Regions from separate parts of the Paenibacillus nitricinens genome, predicted to be linked through region 2. Evidence: predicted binding sites of a transcription regulator. Region 2 holds the regulator's gene; each other region holds the start of a gene.
The links. Region 2 encodes LexA, which represses DNA repair genes until DNA is damaged. Its sites were predicted from a motif close to CGAACATATGTTCG; they were not measured.
Positions count from the first base shown of each region.

Region 1: a site for LexA is predicted at 1,100-1,113, ahead of addB (helicase-exonuclease AddAB subunit AddB). Genes of this name have one in related genera too.
Region 3: a site for LexA is predicted at 1,161-1,174, ahead of ACN6KS_RS22400 (ImmA/IrrE family metallo-endopeptidase). Genes of this name have one in related genera too.

Region 1 covers NZ_CP183948.1:5,230,813-5,233,084, reverse strand. The annotation lists gene ACN6KS_RS23395 (class I SAM-dependent rRNA methyltransferase) at 1-953, shown strand, start outside; gene addB (helicase-exonuclease AddAB subunit AddB) at 1,244-2,272, shown strand, end outside.
Region 2 covers NZ_CP183948.1:3,718,021-3,720,292, reverse strand. The annotation lists gene ACN6KS_RS16435 (L,D-transpeptidase) at 99-437, opposite strand; gene lexA (transcriptional repressor LexA) at 609-1,235, opposite strand; gene ACN6KS_RS16425 (LysM peptidoglycan-binding domain-containing protein) at 1,531-1,944, shown strand; gene ACN6KS_RS16420 (DUF896 domain-containing protein) at 2,054-2,263, shown strand.
Region 3 covers NZ_CP183948.1:5,041,644-5,043,915, forward strand. The annotation lists gene ACN6KS_RS22385 (NucA/NucB deoxyribonuclease domain-containing protein) at 77-508, shown strand; gene ACN6KS_RS22390 (hypothetical protein) at 588-737, opposite strand; gene ACN6KS_RS22395 (YjfB family protein) at 887-1,063, shown strand; gene ACN6KS_RS22400 (ImmA/IrrE family metallo-endopeptidase) at 1,213-1,746, shown strand; gene ACN6KS_RS22405 (hypothetical protein) at 1,821-1,982, shown strand.

The DNA of each region.
Region 1 (2,272 bases), 1.5 Mb from region 2:
TACGTGAACTGGAAGGGCTGGAGCAGACTACAGGTGTGCTGTACGGGGAATGCCCAAGACATGTTACTGTAAGTGAAAATGATCTGAAGCTGGTAGTAGATATCGAAGAGGGCCAGAAGACCGGTTATTTCTTTGATCAGCGTGAGAATAGAGCATCCATTGCGCCTCTCATGAAAGGCTGGGGTGGACGAAGCGGAATTACACTGCAAGAAATAGAAGCAGAAGATGGCTCGTTACAAACTTTGCCGGTAAATAAGAGTGGTAAACACGTAACCTTCCCTTATTGGGATGGTGCTACAGTGCTGGAGTGCTTTTCGCATACAGGCAGTTTCACGCTGCATGCTTGCAAGTATGGCGCGAAAAAAGTAACCTGCCTTGACGTTTCCGCTCATGCTATAGAGAGTGCTAAGGTTAATGTGGAGCTAAATGGCTTTACTGATCGAGTGGAATTTGTAGTGGACGATGCTTTTGCCTACCTTCGCAATCAGGTCAAGGGGCTGGAGGAACGTTCGGAGCGGGCGACGGTTGCCAGCGGAACGGAATCAACAGTAACGACTACAAATGCTAAATCCGGAGGCAAAGCCGCCAAAACGGACACCTCCAAGCCTATGACAGCAGGTGGAGGTAGAACTTGGGATGTAGTTATCCTAGACCCTCCAGCGTTTGCGAAAACTAAAAGTGCAGTAGCAGGCGCTTGCCGTGGTTACAAGGACATCAATCTGCATGGCATGAAGCTGGTGAACGAAGGTGGATATTTGGTTACCGCAAGCTGTTCATACCATATGCAACCGGATCTATTTCTTGAGACGATTGCTGACGCAGCTAAAGATGCTGGTAAAGTACTGAGACTTGTGGAATGGCGTGCCGCAGGCAAAGACCATCCGCAGATTCTAGGTGTTAACGAAGGACACTATCTGAAGTTTGCGATTTTTGAAGTGCGGAGTAAGAAATAAGCTGGCTGTTTATATAAGTAATGGATTTTAATCCGTAAAAGGAGTCTTCGATCGAGGCCTCTTTTTACGGGTTTTTTGCTATGTTCTCAAAAGAGCTGAATTCGGGATTTACAAGATTATGATTGTAAATCATTAGAAAATACTAGCAAACGCATGTTCTGATTTGTGCAGTTATGCTATACTGAGGGGACGAGGAACGACTGAGCTTTTTCATTTGAACATTATCAAACGGTGAGTATTTCACCTTGTATCTTATACATTTTCTCCGCTACGGAAGGAGTCTATCATTTATGTCGGTAACCTTTTTACTAGGCCGATCGGGCAGTGGCAAGACAACGAAAATATGGGAGTCTATCTCAACTTCATTAGAGAAGGAGCCTCTTGGTGCGCCAATCATTATTCTTGTACCGGAACAAGGCTCCTTTGGAGCAGAACGGGGGCTTCTGACCGTAGGGAATGTGAAGGGAAGCATTCGGGCGCAGACACTGAGCTTTTCTCGGCTTGCCTATCGAGTGAAACAGGAAACTGGAGGTAGCGCTAGTCTGCCGATCAGTGAAGAAGGTAAAAAGATGTTGATTTACAAAATCATCAGTCGCCGTAAAGAGGAACTGAAGTTGTTCGGTGCCTCTGCAGACAGACCGGGTTTTGTGGAACGGCTCAATCAGCTGCATACGGAGATGAAGCGTTGCTGTTTGGCTTCCTCTGATTTAGAGGAGCAGCTATCCGCAATGCGAGGCGCTATTGCAAGAAGTCCAATTCTTGAAGGCAAGCTGGATGATTTACAGCTGGTATTCAGTGATTTAGAGAAGGAGATGTCACGCCTCTATATCGATGAAGAGGATCGTTTAGCGGAACTAGCTGAGCATATTCCTGATTCCTCTTACATTCGCGGGGCGCAGATTTGGGTAGATGGGTTCCACGGCTTTACCCCGCAGGAATTCGTAGTGCTTCGAGAATTAATGCAGCAAGCATCGAAGCTGACCGTGTCCCTTACTCTTGATCGTTCGTATCCCTATGGAGATCAATTAAATGAGCTTGAATTGTTTCACCCAACTGCGGTCACTTACATTAAACTGCGTGGAATAGCTGAAGAGCTGGGCATTGATGTGTGGGACGAGCTGCTGGAGCCAGCGGTTCTTCCGCGTTTTGAAGAAAGTCCTGTTCTTGCTCATCTCGAAAGAGGATATGACCGCCGAAAGGTCTGGATGGGTGCAGATGAACTGGCAAATGAAGCGATATCTATAGGCGCAGCAGTTTCACACAGAGCAGAGGTTGAGGGAGCACTGCGTGAAATGATTAGACTGGCGCGAGATGAAGGT
Region 2 (2,272 bases):
ATAACCACATAATTCCTATTAGGTCATCAAAAATACATAAATACAAACACGCCCCCTCCGTTAAGCAAGGAGTGAGGCGTGTTTATCTATGGATAGATTTAATTTCTGATCGTTACTAGTGTTCCAATTGGAACAATCGCAGCTAGTGCTAACACATCCTCATTGTACATACGAATACAACCATGGGATACTTCGTGCCCTATGGATGAGGGATCATTATTTCCATGTATCCCATAGTGAGGCTTAGATAGTCCCATCCAAAAGACCCCAAATGGACCGCCTGGATCGGGTTGTTTATTAATGATTGTGAATTCACCGAGTGGTGATTGAGTTAACATTTTACCGATTCCGACTGGGAAGCCCCTGATCACAATGTCGTTATCAAGAAGATAAAGCATACGCTGCGTCAGATCAACTATAATCCGGTAATTTGGCATTGTGCACACTCCTTTCTAATTAAGATATGAGCAGGATGCCTAAACGGTTATTCTTAAAAATGGTCATTTTAGCCTACGGGTACATATGTTCGGGATGGTGGTTAAGCTAAATGCATAGAAAAAAAGGCTGCTCCGCATTCGCGGAACAGCCTTTTTGGTAGGAGTGCATACTTAGTGGATATCTCGAAATAATCCGATAACTCTGCCGAGAATGGTCACGCGATTAAGGCGAAGAGGCTCGTACGCCGGATTCTCCGGCTGAAGACGTATATGATCACGTTCTTTATAAAAAGTCTTAACGGTTGCTTCATCTTCTTCGGTCATAGCTACAACGATATCTCCGTTATCAGCCGTTTGTTGTTGACGAACAATAACATAGTCGCCATTCATAATCCCAGCTTCGACCATACTGTCACCTTGAACCGATAACATAAATACTTTGTTATCTCCAACATAGTGTGTTGGAAGGGGAAAGTAGTCTTCAATATTCTCAGTAGCAGTGATAGGAACCCCGGCGGTAACCTTACCTACGACAGGAATTCGAGCGACGGTTTGTGCGAAATGGTGCACATTCTCAGAATCCTCTTGGCCAAGCAATTCTATCGCACGAGGCTTCGTTGGATCTCGACGGATAAGTCCCTTCTTCTCTAGCCGATCCAAATGACCGTGAACTGTGGAGCTGGAAGCAAGACCAACAGCTTCTCCAATCTCCCGGACGGAAGGAGGATAACCCTTGCTGCGGACTTCGCTACGTATAAATTCCAGGATCGCCAGCTGGCGACTTGAAATCTTTGACATTGGAATCAACCCCATATAGTAATGTTTGGGAAAATTATAACATAGAACTACCGTTCGCACAAACATAAGTTCTAACTATTATAAATATTAATTCGATAGAGTTAATAAATGGTAGTCTTGTATTGATTACATTTCCTTCATCTAAATGGTAAGAGCGGGTTCTTAGATGAATAATATGGTAAATATTAACCTCTGAAAAAAAGAGAACAATTGTTCTAAAATAGTATTGAACAAAACACATGTTCGTGTTATTATGATTTTGGAAGTGAGAACAAGTGTTTGGAGGATGATATTCATGTTAAAATACAGTACATACCGTAGCATCTACGATAAAGCCCCAGTGGTTGAATCTTTAGGACATAATCCTATTACCCGTTATTCAGCTCAGATTAAAGAAATCACAGAGTTTTTGCTTGAAGGCTTGATGCGTTTGTTCCGTAGAGATTTTGTTATTAAGCTGACATTGATCATTGTGCTCGTACTATCAGGACTTACAGTAGTGGGTAATGTATTTGCAGGATCTACTACTTTAATGAAGGATGAGAAGCGCGTAGTGGTTGAACGTGGAGATACACTTTGGAGTATTGCTCTTGAGAATAAACCTTCTGATATGAAGACGGCTGTATATATAGAAGGAATTAAAAAATCCAATGGCATAAAAGGTAGTCAGATTAATGCTGGAGATATTCTCTCTTTACCTATTTATTAATATTCTAAGAACATATTAAGAGGACATGAAGAGCTTGCAGGGAGTAAACCTTGACAAGCTCTTTTTCTCATGGCAGAGTTAGAATTAATTTATAAGGGGAGGGAAAGTTTTGAATATTGATGAGTTGGTCGCGCGTATTAACGAATTGGCACGCAAACAGAAGAGCGTAGGCCTTAATCAAGAGGAAACGGCGGAACGCGCCAAGCTTCGGGAAATTTATTTGGGGAATATCCGCAATAACTTTCGAGCACAATTGAATACGATTGAATTGGTTGTTAATGATGAGCATGAACAAGGTAACAAGGGGCTTAAGCATTAACACCCTGTT
Region 3 (2,272 bases), 1.3 Mb from region 2:
AGTATATTAAATCGCACTGCATTATGATATAAGATATACTATTTTAAGTTCCAAAAAAGGAGGAGCAGATTTGAAAATACAGAAACTACTCACCAGTCTCATCATTGTTGTGTTACTTGCTTTGGGCGGTTATTGGTATGAACAGAACGGAGATCCGGCAGCCCCCTCGTCCACATCCGATTCAGAAGTTGTTCAGCTGATCTTCCCATCAGATCGTTATCCTGAAACCGCTAAGCACATTCAGGACGCGATTGCCAAAGGGGAGTCCGCGACGTGCACGATTAACCGTGAGCAGGCTGAAGACAACCGCAAAGAATCCTTAAAAGGGATCCCCACCAAAAAAGGCTACGACCGCGATGAATGGCCCATGGCCATGTGTAATGAAGGCGGAAAAGGGGCCGATATTGAATACATAACCCCAAAAGATAACCGCGGCGCAGGTAGCTGGGTTGGCAATCAGTTAGAAGATTATGCGGATGGAACCCGCGTAGAATTTATGTTTAAATAATGAGCTAACGAGAACAGCGCTTCAAAAAAAGTAGCCCCATCCGGTATACCGGATGGGGCTACAATGTGCATCAGCTAGCTTAGAATAAGCAAGCTTTAGTGATGATAACCAGCAAGATGAAGAGTACCAGAATAGCTCCTGTTGAAGTCCAAGGGCTACACACCGGACCTACTGCTGCTGGGCTTACTACCGGACCTACGTTACATCCACAACCATGTTCAAATCCCATTTTCAATTCCTCCTAATGATTAATGACTACAGCACAAGATATGTAAAAAGGAGATAAGCCGTTTGGGCGAATTGGCAAACAAATGCTATTCACCTAATGAATTAGGTAGGTGCAGTCGATAAACAGGATATACACAAAGGAGGTGCAATATGGATATAGCCGCGTTATCAGTAGCAATGAGCCAGGCATCCTTAGCTCAAAATGTAGGAATACAAGTCATGAATATTGCCAAAAATCAGGCTGAAACCCAGAGTCAGACGATGGTGGAAATGCTGGGCAAAAGCGTTGCTCCGAATTTAGGAAAAACACTTGATATTAGTGTTTAATTGCATTATGCTAAGGACACACAAGAACACTCGTTCTTATGTGTCCTTATATTTTTACCCTACATAGCCCCTTGGGCTTTTCTTTTGTCTTATTATACGAACATACGATCCTATAATCGATTCTGAATGAGGTGAATGATGTGAATAACATGAAATCCTATTATCAAATGACTGCGCTGGAGAAGTGGACGGAAGATTTATACAAGCGTCTGAACCTTACTCAGCCTTCGCAAATTTCGATTGCTTATATTGCAGAACGGCTTAATATTTGGGTTCATTATTTGGATGTAAGAAGCAAGAGCATCGAAGCATCAGCGGGGATGTACACCATGTTTATTGACAACCGGCTTCCAGCCAGTCTGCAGCGGCTAGAGTTTCTCCATGAGCTCTGTCACCTGCTCCGCCATGGTACGGATCAAATATTGATGCCAGAACATTTCACGCGGGCACAGGAGGATGAATCTGAGCGATTTATTCTTTATGCAGCTATGCCCTACTCCATGATCTCCCGCATGACGTTGCCTGAGCAACGGGAAGATGCAATCAGCTATCTTGCAGCAGAATTTCAAGTACCAAACGAGCTGGCTTTACAGCGGATTGATCAAATTCAAAGACGTGTTTTTCAGGGGCAATTATTGGCCGTGATGGGAAGAAACGAAGAACGATTAACACATATTCAATAATGACTGCGGAGATAATAAGGGAGTCGCAATGAAGGACCATTATTATGGTGGAATTTCTCGCAAGGGGGATCGATATGGAAGCCATTAAAGTAATTGAATTATTGATGACTCATCCAGATTATAACGTAGATGCAGTGCACCCCGAAATTCCGGATTTTGTTGGGATCGAGTCGATTGAAGTGGATCATGAAACGGGAACCTTCTCCATTTTATTGCAAGAACCCAAAGACGACTGAAGCTGATTTGTGTAAGTTCATAATAAAAAGGCAGCAAGTATAGTATACCCAGGCAATTCTTTACCTACGCGGGTTTAACTATCGGCGGGAAATTTGCTGCCTTATTTGTAATAAAACTCTGTTAGGCGGATACAAACTGAATCACACCAATAAGAGTTAGAATGAGGAACATACCCACAACTCCCCAAATAATAAACCATAAAATTCGGAGACCTGGTAGCTTGGGACTAGCATGATTCTCTTTTCTTCTTGTTGCATCATTTTCTTCCCCCCTTCTAATGTGTAAATTA